DNA from 3 places in the Candidatus Pantoea multigeneris genome. Region 3 is predicted to be linked to each of the others. Evidence: predicted binding sites of a transcription regulator. Region 3 holds the regulator's gene; each other region holds the start of a gene.

Region 1 (6,222 bases), on a different contig from region 3:
TTCCGCTGCCACCTTTACCGACTGGCAGCAGCGTGCCAGCCAAATCACTCTCTCTTTGCCGGAGCTGAATCCCTATATCCCGGACGATTTCAGCCTGATTCCACAGGACGGCAAAAAATATGCCCACCCTGAACGGCTGAAAAGCAACGATCCTATCCGGCTCTACTGGATGCCAAGTCAGTATTATGCCAGTGAACCCAAAGCAACTATTACGCTGGCCCTGCGTAACAAAGGGGCTATCAGTGATGCACAACAGCAGGTGCTGTTTGGGCTGAATGACTATTTGTCGGGCTTGGCGCTGGACCAGCTTAGCTCTCAGGCCTCGGTGGGAGGGATTAGCTTCTCGACCAGCGAAGATGAAGGGTTGGTGTTTAATGCCAGTGGCTTTACGCAGCGCTTACCTGCGCTGTTCCAGAAACTGATTGAAGGCTATGCCAGCTTTACGCCGAATGAAACGCAGCTTGAGCAGGCTAAGTCCTGGTATCTGGAGCGGTTGGCTGCCGCCGACAAAGGCAAAGCCTACGAACAAGCGGTTGAACCGCTGCAACTGGTTTCTCAGGTGCCCTATACCCAACGTGATACGCGGCGTCAGCTGGTAAAAAGCATGACCCTGCAACAGGTTATGGCCTACCGTGACAGCCTACTCCGTGATGCCACGCCGGAAATGATGGTGGTGGGAAATCTCAGTGCCGCAGAGGTCGAAAAACTCGGCCACTCGCTGACGCAACAGTTGGCGATCCAGCAAGACGCGAACTGGCACAGTCGGTACGTGGCGTTTAAACATCCGGTAAAAGCCAATCTGGAGAAAGCAGGCAGTAGCACGGACTCCGCGCTGGCGGCACTGTACATTCCGCTGGGCTACAGTGAATACCAGAGTATGGCCAACAGTACCCTGTTAAGCCAGATTGTTCAGCCGTGGTTCTACAGCCAGTTACGTACTCAGGAACAGTTAGGTTATGCCGTTTTTGCTTTCCAGATGCCAGTAGGCAGACAGTGGGGGATTGGTTTCCTGTTGCAAAGTAATACGCAGCAACCGGCCTATCTGCTGAAACGCTATCAGGCTTTCTATCCGCAGGCAGAAAAACGTCTGCGCGAGATGAAGCAGAGCGACTTTGCACAGTACCAGCAGGCGATGATTAACGACCTGAGCCAGCGGCCGCAAACCCTGGATGAAGAAGCGGGGCGCTACAGTCGCGACTTCACTCGTCAGAACTACCAGTTTGATACCCGGCAGAAAGTGATTGCGCAAATCGAGAAGCTGACGCCGGTTTCCCTGGCTAACTTCTTTAATCAGGCGGTGATGAAACAAGAGGGGATGGCGATAACATCGCAAATCTCTGGCAATGCATCCACCACCGAGTATGCGCATCAGCCGGGGTGGAAAACCTGGCAGTCGGTGACGAATCTGCAAAAGTCTCTACCGTTGCAGAGCGGAGTGCAGTAAACAGAGCACAAAAAAAGCCCCTCAACAGTGAGGGGCATTTTTCATTGATGCCTTGAGCAGTCACGGGTACACATGGCCTGAGTGCCGGCCGTACAGCTACTGCATGCTAATCAGGTCAGATCTGCCATCAGCACTTTGGACCGGCGCTGATAGTTATACATTTTCTTTTTGCTCTCCGGCAGAGACTCAATTTCAACCGGCGTGAAGCCACGCTCCTGGAACCAGTGAATACTGCGTGTGGTTAACACAAACAGCTTTCTCAGCCCCATCTGTTTCGCCTGTAGCGCCACGCGCTGAAGCAGCAGTTCGCCACGGGAGGAGCTACGATAGTCAGGATGAACCGCCACGCAGGCCATCTCGCCAATCTTCTCTTCCGGGAATGGATAGAGCGCAGCGCAAGCAATGGTTAGATTATCGCGCTCAATGATGGTGAACTTGTCGATCTCCATCTCCAACTGCTCACGTGAACGGCGCACCAGGATACCCTGTTGCTCCAGTGGGCGGATCAGCTCAAGGATTCCGCCAATATCGTTGATGGTGGCACGGCGAATCTGTTCCGCCGACTCCATGACAATCTGGGTGCCGATGCCATCGCGTGAGAACAGCTCCTGAATCAGCGTGCCATCTTCCTGATAGCTGATCAGATGGCTACGACGTACACCACTGCGGCAGGCCTTAACGGCGCCGCGCAGGAAGCGGACGGGCTCAGAGAGGTAATCGCCTTCACCTTCCATCTCATCAATGCGCTGCTGTGCTTCGTTAGGGAACAGCTCAGACACGATCTGTCCTTCCCGATTGGTCACACCCTGTTCGGCGCAGAAGCCGATCATTTTCTCCGCTTTTAGCTTAATCGCGACCTGGGTCGCTATCTCTTCTGACGTCAGATTAAAGCTTTCGCCGGTCACGGAAACGGCAACCGGGCCAATCAGGACGATAGCGTCATTATCTAGCTGGCGGTGAATCGCCTCTTCATCGATACGACGAATGCGGCCACTGTGGCAGTAGTCAACGCCATCATCCACGCCCAAAGGCTGGGAGATAATGAAGTTACCGCTGACGACATTAATGTGTGCGCCCTGAAGTGGGGTGTTATTCAGGCTCATCGACAGGCGTGCCGTGATATCCAGCTGCAATCGGCCTGCGGCCTGCTTGACCAGCTCCAGCGACTGGCTGTCTGTGACGCGCGTGTGTTTGTGATAAACCGGTTCCAACTGACGATCCGCCATGCTGGCATCGATCTGCGGGCGAGCGCCGTAGACCACCACCAGACGGATACCAAGGCTGTGAAGGAGACCAATATCATTAATGATGGTAGAGAAGTTCTCGTGTTCGATCGCTTCGCCACTCAGCATGATGACAAACGTTTTGTCCCGATGCGCATTGATATAGGGAACGGTATGGCGAAAGCCCTGAACCAGTTCGGTACTACGTTCCTTCACGGCAAATCCTCAGTGAATGATTATTCGAAATTTTTGTATTTTTATTCTTTTATCGCGCATTTTGCAAGGGGCAATGTTGACGAAAATTTACTTTTTTTTAGGTGAACAAGTAACTAATAGCCTGCATTATCTGTGAGTTAGCTGAAGTTGTTACTCATTTGTAGACAATAAGCGATGACGCATTTTTTCTCAAATGACTGAAATTTACCCAATACAGTAGTGGATGACTATGTGTGCAAGAGATAAGTGCTGCTCCCGACGCCGGTTTTTAAAGTATACCGGCGCATTATGGCTACTGAGTGTCAGTCCCCTGGGGCTGGCAGCCAGTAGTCATGTTGTGGCAGTACGCATCTGGCCTTCATCAACTTATTCACGTTTAACGCTGGAATCCAGCGTTTCTCTCCAGTACAAGCAGTTTATGCTCTCTGGGCCCAATCGGCTGGTGGTGGATATTGAAAATAGCCAGCTCAATCCGGTACTGCGGGGGGTCGATAAGCTGGTACGGGTGGATGATCCCTATATTCAGGCGGCCAGAGTCGGGCAGTTTGATGCCCACACGGTGCGTATTGTGCTGGAGCTGAAAAAGCCGGTCGACCCCAAAGTGTTTACTCTCCAGCCGGTTGCCGGGATTCGTCATCGCCTGGTGGTGGATCTTTATCCGCAGCAGTCAGCAGCGGCTACCGAAGACGATCCGCTGCTGGCTTTGCTGAAAGACTATAACCAGGGGGCGCTGGAGCAGAAAGAGGCTCTGGTTCCGCCACCGTTGCCGGGCAAAGCAGGACGAGATCGGCCGCTGGTGATCATGATCGATCCCGGCCATGGCGGTGAAGATCCTGGTGCACACGGCAAATACAAAACGCGTGAAAAAGACATCGTACTGAAGATCGGACTGCAACTGCGAAAGCTGATTGCCAGCGAGCCGAATATGAAAGCGTATATGACCCGCAGCGACGACGTGTTTATCCCGTTACGGGTTCGGGTAGCTAAAGCGCGGGCGCAGCGTGCCGATCTGTTTGTCTCGATTCATGCGGATGCTTTCACCAGCCGTGCCGCACGCGGTTCTTCGGTATTCGCACTTTCGACCAAAGGTGCGACCTCGGCGGCGGCGCGTTTTCTGGCACAGACGCAGAATGAATCAGATTTGATTGGCGGCGTCAGTCTGAGCGGCGACCGTTATCTCGACCATACGATGTTTGATATGGTGCAGCGCCAGACCGTCCATGACAGCCTGAAGTTTGGTCACGCGGTGTTAAAGCATATCGGTAAGATTAACCATCTGCATAAGCGCACGGTGGATCAGGCAGGGTTTGCGGTACTCAAAGCACCGGACATTCCCTCAATTTTGGTGGAAACGGCGTTTATCAGTAACGTGGAGGAGGAGCGTCGATTACGCACCACGCGTTATCAACACCAGATGGCAACAGCGATCTTGCAGGGGATAAAAGAGTATTTTGCTAGCGGGGTTTCACTGGCACAGCGCTAAGCTGTGCTGTTTTACGGAAGATAAAAACAAAAAAACACCCGTTAAGGTGCTTTAAAGATTGGTTGCGGGGGCCGGATTTGAACCGACGACCTTCGGGTTATGAGCCCGACGAGCTACCAGGCTGCTCCACCCCGCGTCCGAAAACTTCTTTTACTGCTTCACAGGTAACTACTGAGCATGGTAGTTACTCAACAATGTTGGTTGCGGGGGCCGGATTTGAACCGACGACCTTCGGGTTATGAGCCCGACGAGCTACCAGGCTGCTCCACCCCGCGTCCGTATTACTACTTTACTGCATCACATTGTTGGTTGCGGGGGCCGGATTTGAACCGACGACCTTCGGGTTATGAGCCCGACGAGCTACCAGGCTGCTCCACCCCGCGTCCGTACGACTTCTTTACTGCATCACATTATTGGTTGCGGGGGCCGGATTTGAACCGACGACCTTCGGGTTATGAGCCCGACGAGCTACCAGGCTGCTCCACCCCGCGTCCGTGGATGCGCACTATACTCTGCGAGCGCGGCGATGCAACTTTTTTTTCCAGTTAATTCGTAAATTTAGCGAGAAATGCGGGTTTTAGCCGCTTTTTGATTATTAATTATACTGCCATGCACGGCAGCAACAGGGACGCATTCCTTTCTGACTGCCCCTTTGCTATCGTCGCGGCTGGCACGCCTTCTTATATGAGATTGCAATGAAAGGACACTGGACGAAGTATGTACTTACTGGCGCTGTAATTGCGCTGCTGGCTGGCTGTAGCTCCAGGCCTACCGATCGCGGCCAGCAATATATAGACGGAAAACTGGACCAGCCACTGGCGCTGGTTAATCAGCCGAATGCCAAAGGCCGCCCCGTGAATGGCAAAGATTTTAGCGACCAGGTGCGACAGATTCAGTACGCTGCCACCGGGTTATTTGGCCGCAATACCGGCACCTACAGTGCAGTAGAAAACTGGCTGCTTGCCGGCGGTGATACCCGCCAGCTGCGTCAGTTCGGTATTAATGCCTATCAGATGGAAGGAACGGATAATTACGGCAACGTGCAATTTACCGGTTATTACACCCCGGTGGTTGAAGCACGCTATACCCGACAGGGTGAATTCCAGTATCCGATCTACCGTATGCCGCCACGCAAACGTGGGCAAAAATTACCTAGCCGTGCCAGCATCTACAGCGGTGCCCTGAGCGATAACTATGTGGTGGCTTACAGCAACTCGCTGATTGATAACTTCATGATGGATGTGCAGGGCAGCGGCTACGTGGACTTCGGTGACGGGCAGCCCCTGAGCTTCTTTGGTTACGGCGGCAAAAATGGCTGGGCTTATCACAGTATCGGTAAAGAGCTGATCGATCGCGGTGAAGTGAAGCGCGAAGATATGTCGATGCAGGCGATTCGCCAGTGGGCGCAGGAGCACTCACCGCAGGAAGTGCGGTCACTGCTGGAAACCAACGCCTCGTTTGTCTTCTTCAAGCCGGAAAATTTCGCCCCCGTGCGCGGGGCCAGCGCGGTGCCGTTAATTGCGAAAGCTTCGGTTGCCTCCGATCGTTCGATTATTCCTGCCGGAACGGTACTGCTTGCAGAAGTGCCGCAGTTGAATGCGAAAGGCAAATTCAACGGGCAGTATGAAATGCGCCTGATGGTCGCACTGGACGTTGGCGGAGCCATTAAAGGCCAGCACTTTGACATCTATCAGGGGATCGGACCGGATGCAGCACACCTGGCAGGGTTCTATAACCACTATGGCCGTGTCTGGGTACTGAAATCTGCCCCTGGCAGTGGTCAGACGCTGTTCAGTAACGTGCAAAGCGGTAATAATGGCTCAATGTTATTAGGTTCCAACTGATTCCTGACTGCG
Region 2 (6,222 bases), on a different contig from region 3:
TTGAAAATGGCGCAACCCTTGACGAGCAGATGCTGCAACGCCTGGAAGCGGCGCAGGAGATGGGTCTGGTGTTACGTTATGTCGCGCGTTTTGATGCTAACGGGAAAGCCCGTGTCGGTGTTGAAGCCGTGCGAGCCGACCATCCGCTGGCAGCGCTGTTACCCTGTGATAACGTGTTTGCCATTGAAAGCCGCTGGTATCGTGATAACCCACTGGTGATTCGCGGGCCTGGTGCCGGGCGTGATGTCACTGCTGGCGCTATTCAGTCCGATATCAACCGGCTGGCGCAGCTGCTCTAATCTCTTTGAATCAAAAAAGGGTGCCCTCCTGGCACCCTTTCTGACTTATTATCTCTCCCCGGCTTTCACCGGGGCAGCCATCATTAACCCGTGTTACGCATACCTGCAGCAACACCAGCAATGCTGACCATCAGCGCTTGTTCAACGCTGGCATCGGGTTCTTCACCACGCGCTTCCTGCGCACGGGCGCGATGCAGGAGTTCGGCCTGGAGCAGGTTGAGTGGGTCGGTATAGACATTACGTAGCGCGATGGATTCTGCAATCCAGGGCTGATCGGCCATTAAATGCGCATCGTTAGCAATGGTCAGTACTGCTTTAATATCCGCTTCTAACTGGTCGCGTAGCTGTTGCCCCAGCGGCCACAGTGACTTATCTACCAGGCGCTGATCGTAATACTCCGCCAGCCACAAATCCGCTTTCAGGAACACCATCTCCAGCATCCCCAAACGGGTAGAGAAGAATGGCCAGTCACGGCACATCGCTTCCAGCTGATCGCGGTGGCCATCATTCATTGCCTGTTGAATGGCCGCACCGGCACCCAGCCAGGCGGGCAGCATCAGACGGTTTTGCGTCCACGCGAAGATCCACGGAATAGCGCGCAGTGATTCAACACCGCCGGTAGGACGGCGTTTCGCCGGGCGTGAGCCGAGTGGCAGCTTACCCAGTTCCTGTTCTGGTGTGGCTGAACGGAAGTAAGGCACGAAGTCCGGATTCTCACGCACATAGCCACGGTACATGGCACAAGAGTGCGCAGAGAGCTGGTCCATGATGTTACGCCATTCCGCTTTAGGCTCTGGCGGTGGCAGCAGGTTCGCTTCCAGAATCGCACCGGTATAGAGCGAAAGACTGGCCACTGCCACTTGCGGTAAGCCGAACTTAAAGCGGATCATCTCACCTTGTTCGGTGACACGCAGGCCGCCTTTCAGGCTCCCCGGTGGCTGTGACAGCAGGGCAGCATGCGCTGGTGCGCCGCCACGGCCAATGGTGCCGCCGCGTCCGTGGAACAGCGTCAGAGCGATACCGGCTTTTTCACAGGTTTTAATCAGTGCATCCTGTGCCTGATACTGTGCCCAGCTTGCCGCCATGACACCTGCATCTTTTGCTGAGTCAGAGTAGCCAATCATGACCATCTGCTTGCCCTGAATAAAGCCGCGATACCAGTCGATATTGAGCAACTGGCCCATAACGTCATTGGCATTGTTCAGGTCGTCCAGGGTTTCAAACAGCGGGGCAACTGGCATTGCGAAAGTGATGCCCGCTTCTTTCAACAGCAGGTGCACGCCCAGTACATCGGACGGCGTTTTTGCCATAGAAATAACATAGGCAGCAATTGAGCCTTCCGGCACTTCCGCCGCAACGCGACAGGTTTCCAGCACTTCACGCGTGTCGTCGGTCGGTTCCCAACTCCGTGGCAGTAGCGGGCGCTTGGAGTTCAGTTCACGGATCAGGAAGGCTTGTTTGTCTGCTTCAGACCAGCTTTCATAATCGCCCAGGCCCAGATAGCGGGTAATTTCGGCAATCGCCTGGGTATGACGTGTGCTCTCCTGGCGAATATCGATACGGACCAGCGGAACACCAAAACACTTCACGCGGCGCAACGTATCCAGCAGTTGGCCATTGGCGATGATCCCCATATCGCACTTTTGCAGTGACTGATAAATGGTATACAGCGGCTGCCAGAGCTGTTCGTTGGTGATCAGCAGGTCTGCTGGACGCGGCAGGCGCTCACCTTTCAGGCGGCGCTCCAGGTAGGCCTGGGTGCTCATTAACTGGCTGCGCAGACGCTTCAGAATCACACGATAAGGCTCAATCGCTTCTGGATCGCCACTTAACTCCAGCACTTCCGGAGTACATTCGGACATCGAGAGTTCGGAAATCAGGACGGCGATATCGCGCAGGAACAGGTCGGCGGCTTTCCAGCGCCCCAGTTGCAGTGCATGACGCGTTACGCTGGCCACAACGTTTGGGTTGCCATCACGGTCACCGCCCATCCATGAAGTGAATTTCACCGGCACGAAGTCCACTGGCAGCTTGATGCCAAAGGTTTCTTCAACCTGTTCGTTCAGTTCGCGCAGGAAAGCTGGCACGCCTTCCCACAGGCTGTTTTCAACCACGGCAAAGCCCCATTTAGCTTCGTCGATCGGGGTCGGGCGATATTTACGGATCTCATCCGTGTGCCATGCCTGAGCCACCAGCTGGCGCAGGCGGCGCATAATCTGGTTGTATTCGTATTCGGACACGTCGCTGTGATCGAGCTGCTTCAGGCAGCTATTTACTTCGACCAGTTTGTGAATCAGCGTACGGCGGGTGATTTCGGTTGGGTGCGCAGTCAGTACCAGTTCCAGCGACAGCGATTCAATCGCTTCGCGGATCGCTGACTCGCTGATGTTGCCCTGCTGTTTCAGGTTTTCGAAGGTCTTTTTCAGCAGTTCAGGGTGGTTTGCGCCATCGCCGCTGCGGGAAATGGTTTGATACTGCTCAGCAACGTTGGTCAGATTGAGGAACTGGCTGAATGCGCGAGCAACAGGCAGTAGCTCCTCATTAGACAGATTTTGCAGTGTGGTCAACAGTTCCTGGCGATGAGCGTCATTTCCGGCACGGGATGACTTCGAGAGTTTACGGATAGTTTCTACCCGCTCGAGGATGTTCTCTCCTAAAGCATCCTTGATGGTATCCCCGAGCAATTTGCCGAGCATACTGACGTTACTACGCATTGCGGAATATTGTTCGTTCATTGGACCCTGTTAACCTTATCGTCTAAATAAACACCACCACATATGCCCGAAAATCTGTGAATAAGATCACGTGGACATAACATCGTCTTTTATCTAGCCACGTAATCATGGATTCGTCAATTGACTTAAACTGACATAAACGTGTCGCTAAATAACGGAAATTCATGGAATTTAACTGGAGGGAAGCGAGATAAGTTATTCTTATCACCCGTCAAAGGGAATTGCTGGGGCATTTTGCTGAATTATCAGCAAAATGCCCGATTTATTGCTTAACAGTGGCAGAAATGGTGTACCACTTGAGAAATGAGTTCGCGTGTGGGCTTGATAAATGCGGTATCGATAAATTCATCTGGCTGGTGCGCCTGGTTGATCGATCCCGGCCCCAGTACCAGCGTTGGGCATAACTGCTGAATAAATGGCGCTTCAGTGCAGTAGTTCACTACTTCCGTCTCAACACCCAGCAGTTTTTCCACCACCTTCACCAGTTCATGATTCTTCGGACACTCATAGCCAGGGATAGGGGGATGCATGGCTCCCACCGTCAGACGCCCAGGCCAGCGCTCGCTCACCGGTGCCAGCGCTTCATTCAGCAATCCATCCAGATCGTCCAGCGTCAGCCCTGGCAGCGGACGGATGTCCATATGCAGTTCGCAGCATGCACAGATACGGTTGACTGCATCACCGCCGCTGATGCGGCCAAAGTTCATGGTGGGATAGGGAATGGCGAAATCGGCGTGGTGATAGCGCTCTTTCAGCGTGTTGCGCAGCCCCATCAGGTGGCCGATAGCTTCATGCATCAGCTCAATGGCATTAACGCCACGCGCCGGATCGCTGGAGTGACCGGAATGTCCTTCAATGCGAATCGCATTCGAGAGGTGACCTTTGTGTGCTCGCACCGGCTTGAGTGACGTTGGCTCACCAATGATGGCGCAGTCGGGACGGATATGCGTACTTTCCGCGAAATACTGCGCACCGGCCATGGTGGTTTCTTCATCGGCAGTCGCCAGAATGTAGAGCGGTTTTTTCAGTGTTGTCACATCGACATCACGCAGCGCGTCGAGAATAAAGGCAAAAAAGCCCTTCATATCTGCGGTGCCCAGACCATAGAGTTTATTGTCATGTTCGGTCAGGGTGAACGGATCGCGCGTCCAGCGCCCGTCATCGAAAGGAACTGTGTCAGTATGACCGGCTAGCAGCAGTCCGCCTGCGCCATCGCCACTGCGTGCCAGCATGTTAAATTTACGACGCGTTCCTGGCACGGGCTGTACTTCAACCTGGAAGCCCAGATCGCGGAACCAGCCTGCCAGCAAACTGATTAAAGTTTCATTACTCTGATCCAACGCGCTTTCAGTCGCACTGATCGACGGGGTAGCGATCAACTGGCGGTACAGTTCGATAAAAGGCGGTAATTTTGTCTTCACTGTTGACGGTCCTTGAGTTAGGATGTATCAATATTCATGCATTAATAGTGAATAAAAATACATTAACGTCGTATGCATGTGAACCCAAATTTGCTGCAAACGACATGGTGGGCAACGGGGCAAGGCCGCGACCCGGAATGTGTGACTGTAAAAAGGTATACAGCCTGATGTTGAATACGCTGATCGTTGGTGCCAGTGGCTATGCTGGCGTAGAGCTTGCCACTTTCCTCAATCGCCATCCACATATGAACATAACCGCTCTGGCGGTTTCCGCGCAAAGCCCGGATGCAGGAAAACGTCTTTCCGATCTTCATCCGCAGCTTAAGGGCGTGATCGATCTGCCACTGCAGCCGCTGAGCAATGCCGCTGAATGGGCAGATAAAGTGGATGTAGTGTTCCTCGCTACCGCGCACGAAGTGAGTCACGATTTGGCTCCTGAGTTCCTGAAAGCCGGTTGCGTGGTGTTCGACCTGTCAGGCGCATTCCGTGTCAATGATGGCGCTTTTTACACCCAATATTACGGCTTCCCACACCAGCACGCTGACTGGCTAGATAAGGCTGTTTATGGTCTGGCTGAGTGGAACCGTGAAGCCATCGCGCAGGCACAATTAGTGGCTGTACCGGGTTGCTATCCTACCGCAGCTCAACTGTCACTCAAGCCGCTGCTTGACGCCGGTCTGATCAACGAAGCGCAGTGGCCAGTGATTAACGCCACCAGCGGCGTGAGCGGTGCTGGACGTAAAGCCAACCTCAACACCAGCCTGTGTGAAGTGAGCCTGCAAGCTTATGGCCTGTTTAATCACCGTCACCAGCCTGAAATTGCCGTGCATTTGGGCACGCCAGTGATTTTCACACCGCATCTGGGCAACTTCCCGCGCGGTATTCTGGCGACCACGACCTGCCGTCTGAATCCTGGCGTAACGCGTGAAGATGTGGCGCAGGCGTTCCATAACGCCTATAACGATAAACCGCTGGTGCGTGTTTATGAAGAAGGTGTGCCCGCGCTGAAAGCCGTGGTTGGCCTGCCGTACTGCGACATTGGCTTTGCCGTGCAGGGCGAACATCTGATTGTGGTCGCAGCAGAAGACAACCTGCTGAAAGGTGCAGCATCGCAAGCCGTGCAGTGCCTGAATATCCGTTTCGGTTTCCCTGAAACCCAGTCACTGATTTGAGCGGCGGAAAGGTCATGAGCAATCCATTAATTATTAAACTCGGCGGCGTGCTGCTGGATAGCGAAGAGGCGCTGGCGCGTCTGTTTGAAGCCCTGGTCGCCTATCGTTCAGCCCATCAACGCCCGTTGATTATTGTGCACGGCGGCGGCTGTCTGGTTGACGAGCTAATGAAAAAGCTGGCGCTGCCGGTACAGAAGAAAAACGGTCTGCGGGTCACGCCAGCCGACCAAATCGACATTATTACTGGCGCACTGGCAGGAACGGCTAACAAAACGCTGCTTGCCTGGGCGAACAAATACGCCCTGCGCGCTGTTGGCCTGTGCCTGGGTGATGCCGGGTTGGTGAATGTCACGCAATTCGACCCTGAACTTGGCCACGTAGGGCAGGCAACGCCGGGTAACCCAGCGTTGCTGCATACGCTACTGGACGCCGGCTATATGCCGATTGTCAGCTCTATCGGCATTACCGCCGAAGGCGAACTGATGAATGTGAATGCCGATCAGGCCGCGACCGCGCTGGCTTCAACGCTGGGTGCAGACCTGGTGCTGCTGTCGGATGTCAGTGGTATTCTGGATGGCAACCGTCAGCGCATGGC
Region 3 (6,222 bases):
TCGCAGCAGCGCCTGGCGACTAATCAGATCATTCAGGTACGTCAGGCACTCAGCACCCTCCGTGAACAGTCACAGTGGCTGGGGACTTCGAACCTGCTGGGTGAGGCGTTGCGTGCGCAGGTCGCCCGGCTCCCCGATATGCCCAAGAATCAGCCGATTGATGCTGAAATGGGCCAGCTGCGCGTCCAGCGTCTCTATTTTGATAATCTGTTGCAAAAGCAGGATTCGCTACGTAATGCCAGCCAACCTGATGGCACCCCATTCACCAACGAGCAAAAGCGCATTCTCGACGCGCAGTTGAAAACCCAGCGTGAACTGCTGAATTCTCTGATTTCCGGCAGCGATACGCTGATTCTGGAAATCACCAAACTGCAAGTTGCGAATACACAGTTGCAGGATGCGCTCGCGGAGGTTCAGGAAGCGACTCACCGCTATCTGTTCTGGACCGCCGACATTAGCCCCATCAGCCTGAGCTACCCGGTAGATGTCGCGCGCGACCTCACGCGGTTACTGTCTCTGGATACCCTCGGCCAGTTGGGTAAAGCTATCGCGATGATGTTCACCAGCCAGGAAACGCTGTTGCCGGTAATCGGCGCGCTGTTACTGGTCGGCTTCAGCATCCGCACGCGTCGACATTTCCACACCTTTATGGAACGTGCCGCCAGCAAAGTCGGTAAAGTGACCCAGGACCGCTTTGGCCTGACACTGCGCACGGTGCTGTGGTCCATTCTGGTGGCGATTCCGCTGCCGGTATTGTGGGCCACCCTCGGCTATGGCCTGCAACACGCCTGGCCTTATCCGATCGCAGTTGCGGTCGGAGACGGCATTACCGCTACGCTGCCGCTACTGTGGGCCTTTATGATCAGCGCGACGTTTGCCCGTAGCGATGGCCTGTTTATTGTCCATTTCCGTTGGCCACAAGTCCGCGTTGCACGTGCAATGCGCTACTACTCGCTGACCATCGGCCTGATCGTGCCGCTGATCATGCTGTTAATCGCCTTTGCTAACCTGGAAGATCGCCAGTTCTCAGCCACGCTGGGGCGACTGTGCTTTATCTTGATCTGCGGCGCATTGAGCATTGTTACCGTCAGCCTAAAACGTGCAGGCATCCCGCTTTATCTCGATAAAGAGGGCAATGGCGATAACATCATTAACCGCATCCTGTGGAACATCATGATTGCGATTCCACTGGTCGCCGCACTGGCCTCAACGCTGGGCTATCTGGCGACCGCTCAGGCGTTGCTGGCACGTCTGGAGACATCGGTTGGGATCTGGTTCCTGCTCCTGGTGATTTATCACATTATTCGGCGCTGGATGTTGATCCAACGGCGGCGGCTCGCTTTCGATCGTGCTCGCCAGCGTCGTGCCGAAATGCTGGCTACACGTGCACGCGGTGAAGAGGAGAAAGAGCCCCTTTCCGCCGGTGAAGGCAGCATAGAGAATGAAGAACCGGTGGTCGATCTGGATGCCATCAGTGCGCAGTCATTGCGCCTGGTACGGTCGATTCTGACACTGCTGGCGTTGATTTCGGTTATTGCCCTGTGGTCAGAACTGCACTCCGCGTTCGGCTTCCTCGAGAACATCCGTTTGTGGGATGTCAGCACCACGGTTCAGGGCGTCGAAAGTATCCAGCCTATTACGCTGGGCTCGGTATTAATCGCCATTATCGTGCTGTTTATTACCACACAGCTGGTGCGAAACATGCCCGCACTGCTCGAGCTGGCACTGCTACAGCACATCGACTTACGCCCTGGCACAGGCTACGCCATCACCACCATCACGAAGTACTTACTGACGCTGATTGGTGGCCTGTTGGGCTTCTCTCTGCTGGGCATTGAGTGGTCAAAACTGCAATGGCTGGTCGCCGGTCTGACCGTTGGTCTGGGCTTCGGTTTACAGGAGATCTTTGCCAACTTTATTTCTGGTCTGATCATTCTGTTTGAGAAACCGATCCGCATTGGCGATACCGTGACGATCCGTGACTTAACGGGCAGCATCACCCGGATTAACACCCGAGCGACCACAATCACCGACTGGGACCGCAAAGAGATTATCGTGCCGAACAAGGCATTTATCACTGAGCAGTTTGTTAACTGGACGCTGTCTGACTCGGTTTCACGTGTGGTATTAACCATTCCAGCACCCGCACATGCTAATAGCGATGAGGTGACCAACCTGCTTCTCCAGGCGGCTAACCGCTGTAGCTATGTGCTGGACAACCCGACGCCGGATGTCTTCCTGGTGGATTTACAGCAGGGTATCCAACTGTTTGAACTTCGCATTTATGCGGCTGAGATGGGGCATCGTATGCCACTGCGTCACGAGCTACATCAGTTGATTCTGCAAGGGTTTGAAGCGCATGGGATTGAAATGCCCTTCCCGCCTTTCCAGATGCGTATGGAAAACGGCAGTAAAAAAATCCCGGCCAGCAATGGCACGCCTGCGGGGCGCAGTTACCGTTCGGGCGGTCTGTAACCGCAAAATAAAACCGCCCGGCTTACCGTCGGGCGGTTTTTTCGTTTTTGATGGTTGTCACTCAAGGCCTGGCTATTTCACAAACTCTTCACCCAGCTTGATGTCTTTTTTTAGTGTCTCTAGCATCCCATCCAATGCCGCCTGTTCGAACTGACTGAGAGCGCCAATCGGCTTACGTTCCACGACACCGCCCTTACCGAGTAACAGTGGCTGAGCAAAGAAGCGAGCGTACTCACCGCTGCCTTCAACATAAGCATACTCAATCACCTGTTCTTCCCCCTGTAGGGCTCGCACCAGAGCCAACCCCAGTCGAGCCGCCGCTTGTCCCATTGACAGGGTTGCCGATCCGCCACCGGCTTTCGCCTCTACCACTTCCGTACCCGCATTCTGGATACGCCTGGTCATCTCTGCCACTTCCTGGTCGCTAAACGTTACCCCAGCTACCTGAGACAACAGGGGTAAAATCGTCACGCCAGAGTGGCCACCCACAACAGGCACTTCAATCGCTTCCAGCGGTTTGTGCTTAAGCTCCGCCACAAAGGTTTTTGCCCGAATCACATCAAGCGTGGTTACACCAAACAGGCGATTTTTATCGTAGACACCGGCTTTTTTCAGTACCTCGGCCGCAATCGCCACCGTGGTATTGACCGGATTAGTGATGACGGCAATCAGTGCTTTCGGGGCCGTTTCTGCCACTTGTTCGATCAGATTACGCACGATGCCGGCATTCACGTTAAACAGATCGGCACGATCCATGCCCGGTTTGCGTGCAACACCCGCTGAGATCAATACCACATCAGCGCCTTTAAGAGCAGGGGAGGCATCTTCCCCACTGAACCCCTGCACTTTGACTGCCGTTGGAATATGGCTGAGATCAACCGCCACGCCCGGTGTCACCGGGGCGATATCGTACAGCGTAAGCTCTGATCCAGCGGGAAGTTGGGTTTTCAACAGCAGCGCCAGTGCTTGACCTATGCCGCCTGCGGCACCAAGAACAGCAACTTTCATCCTGAACTCCTTATTAAGGTGGAGCAGTGAAGAGCCGGAAAACCCTCTGATGTGACCTAATCAACTTCACAACAGCCTGTGCGGTAGCTTATCGGGTTATTAGCCACCTGCACCGCCGTTGAATGACCGTTGCCAGCAAACGTCGCAGACAGGGTTCGGCAGTGATATCGTCAAACTACAAATCAAGCATATAACAAGAATCGTCGCCCTGCTGTGCGCCAGCCGATCCTCTTTTGCTCAGGTCTGGCTTAATTTGCTATTATCCCCGGCCGCCTGTTTAGCAATAGCAAAAGTGCCACACATCAATTGCATAAAAATTCACTTAACTGCATAATAATGTCAACGCCGCACAGGCTCTCGCCTTATTAATACTCCTTAACCTGGTAACTTATGCGTAATCCAAGCAAACAAGATGATCTTATCAAAGCCTTTAAGGCACTGCTGAAACAGGAAAAATTCAGCTCACAGGGTGAAATTGTCGCTGCTCTGCAGGAAGAGGGCTTTGAAAACATTAATCAGTCCAAAGTCTCACGCATGTTGACCAAATTTGGTGCGGTGCGCACGCGCAACGCCAAAATGGAGATGGTTTACTGCCTGCCCGCCGAACTGGGCGTCCCGACCACCACCAGCCCACTGAAAAACCTCGTGCTGGATATCGACTATAACGACGCTTTAGTCGTTATTCACACCAGCCCAGGGGCCGCACAGCTGATCGCCCGCCTGCTCGACTCGCTCGGTAAAGCGGAAGGTATTCTCGGCACCATTGCCGGGGATGACACCATCTTCATTACCCCAGCACGCGCCTTCACGGTTAAGCAGTTGCACGACGCCGTTATCGACCTGTTTGAGCAGGAGCTTTAACTACCGCTCGCCTTTGCCAGCGGTTAACCTGCTGGCAACATTCTTATCTTTCCCCTCACGTTGGCTAAAACATTTAAAGCTTAAAAATCATAGTGTTAAAAAACACGCTTCGCTTGTCGCCAGACCTATCCTGACGCTAGACCCTTTCGCATTTTTATCATTATGTGTCGTTTTTCACTATTAGGCACAAATAAACCAGTTTAAATAACTGCTTCAATATCATTTGGTAGTTTAATAAACCAAACATTTTCGCACAAAACGATAAATTACCCTATGTGCTTGTTTTTAAATATAAATACCCTCTCAACCATCACCAATAAGCATCTTTTATAACTTTCCGTTATTAAAATGACGCATAAGGACAACGGATAACAACCAATCATTATTAGCAGAGTATTAATTTCAAAGGTTATTAGTTCTATACTTGTTTCCGTGATGAGAATCACACGAATATGAAGAAAAAAAGATACGACGAGGAAATGAATATGAAAATTAAAACTGCTATTGCCGCTGTGGGCATGTTATCTGCACTGTCATTCGGCGCTTTCGCCGCACAAAACATCGATACCACCCAGGCGCAGGGCCTGCACTCTTTAGGCACCATCAGCGTAAGCGGTATCGACGGCGCACCGTCTGACATCAACCAGCAGCTGAATCATCAAGCCGATAAACAAGGTGCTAAGGCATACCGTGTGATTGAGGCTTATAACAACGGCAACTATCACGCGACCGCTGAACTGTATAACTAAGTTTCAGCCAACTCACTGTCATACCACGGTGGCCCGTCGTAGCCATAGCTCCAGGCCACTAAGACCTTTTTCGGAGATAACACCATGAAAACCAAATTAACCATCGCAATCATCGGTCTGGCATCACTGCTTTCTGTTGGTGCCCACGCTGCATCACTGGTTAGCAACGATCAGGCCGCTGGCCTGCAATCAATGAATCAGACTGTTAGCATCAGCGGTATTGATGGCGACCAGACCAACATTCGTCAGGCGCTGTCACAAAAAGCCGATGCTCAAGGTGCTAGCCACTACCGCATCATTGAAGCTAACCGTGACAATACTTATCACTACACCGCTGAACTGTATAAATAAGAATAATGGCCAATGGCACCGAATAACGGTGCCAGCCATGCTTTCGACGACCCGCCCTGAAGCTATGCACACCGCAGGTTGTTGATTTAACTCTGGAGAAAAAGAATGAAAATCAAAGCCAGCATCGCCACTCTCGGTCTGTTCTCAGTGATAACTTTTGGCGCTTCCGCAGCGCAACTGGTTACTCAACAACAGGTTGATGAGCAGAATCTGCAATCTGTCGGTAGCACTGTCACTATCAGCGGCACTGCCGGATCGCCTATGGACTACCGTGCCCAGCTTTCTGAAAAAGCGAATGCGCAGGAAGCCAGTGCGTACAGGGTTATCGAAGCACGCACCGGTGACAGCTATCATGTCACCGCTGAGCTGTATAAGTAATTCCTCGTCAATCCGTTGACGACCTTTGGCCCCGCCTGCCGGGGCCCTTTTTTGCAGCACCGGGGTTACCAAACAAACGACGCTTATCCGGGCGTCGTTTTTTTTGCCTGAACGACAGAGTAAAAAAAACCGCCGGCATTGCTGCGGCGGTTAGACGTTAGATACGAATCAGGGTGTTCTGGTACTTATCTAGCATTGCAGCCAGGCGGTGTACCGGTTCGATAACACCGGTGGGAGCGTCATACTGCACTAACTTTTCCTGATAGACCTTGAGCTCTTGCAGCAAACGCTGGAAGTAATAGGCTCGCTTCTCATCATTGCTTGCTGCAACAACCCGATCGGCGGTGCTACGTAATTGCCGATGGTAAGCCGAGAGATCGGCATTGATCGGGATCTCAGC

What was found. The regulator ArgR, encoded in region 3, controls arginine synthesis, uptake and breakdown. The targets are predictions, from matches to a motif close to ANTGAATAAAAATACANT.
Positions count from the first base shown of each region.
Region 1: the regulator ArgR is predicted to act here: its motif matches at 2,916-2,933, upstream of argA (amino-acid N-acetyltransferase).
Region 2: the regulator ArgR is predicted to act here: its motif matches at 4,502-4,519, upstream of argC (N-acetyl-gamma-glutamyl-phosphate reductase).

Region 1 is NZ_VWXF01000007.1:148,523-154,744, forward strand. Features, by position in the region: gene ptrA (pitrilysin) at 1-1,444, shown strand, start outside; gene argA (amino-acid N-acetyltransferase) at 1,555-2,883, opposite strand; gene amiC (N-acetylmuramoyl-L-alanine amidase AmiC) at 3,113-4,366, shown strand; tRNA gene F3J40_RS16705 (tRNA-Met) at 4,426-4,502, opposite strand; tRNA gene F3J40_RS16710 (tRNA-Met) at 4,565-4,641, opposite strand; tRNA gene F3J40_RS16715 (tRNA-Met) at 4,673-4,749, opposite strand; tRNA gene F3J40_RS16720 (tRNA-Met) at 4,781-4,857, opposite strand; gene mltA (murein transglycosylase A) at 5,062-6,210, shown strand.
Region 2 is NZ_VWXF01000012.1:110,066-116,287, forward strand. Features, by position in the region: gene F3J40_RS21535 (bifunctional aspartate kinase/homoserine dehydrogenase II) at 1-299, shown strand, start outside; gene ppc (phosphoenolpyruvate carboxylase) at 383-3,034, opposite strand; gene argE (acetylornithine deacetylase) at 3,304-4,455, opposite strand; gene argC (N-acetyl-gamma-glutamyl-phosphate reductase) at 4,623-5,627, shown strand; gene argB (acetylglutamate kinase) at 5,642-6,222, shown strand, end outside.
Region 3 is NZ_VWXF01000002.1:435,508-441,729, forward strand. Features, by position in the region: gene mscM (miniconductance mechanosensitive channel MscM) at 1-2,475, shown strand, start outside; gene mdh (malate dehydrogenase) at 2,548-3,483, opposite strand; gene argR (transcriptional regulator ArgR) at 3,874-4,344, shown strand; gene yhcN (peroxide/acid stress response protein YhcN) at 4,830-5,093, shown strand; gene F3J40_RS07490 (YdgH/BhsA/McbA-like domain containing protein) at 5,178-5,444, shown strand; gene yhcN (peroxide/acid stress response protein YhcN) at 5,550-5,822, shown strand; gene aaeB (p-hydroxybenzoic acid efflux pump subunit AaeB) at 5,980-6,222, opposite strand, start outside.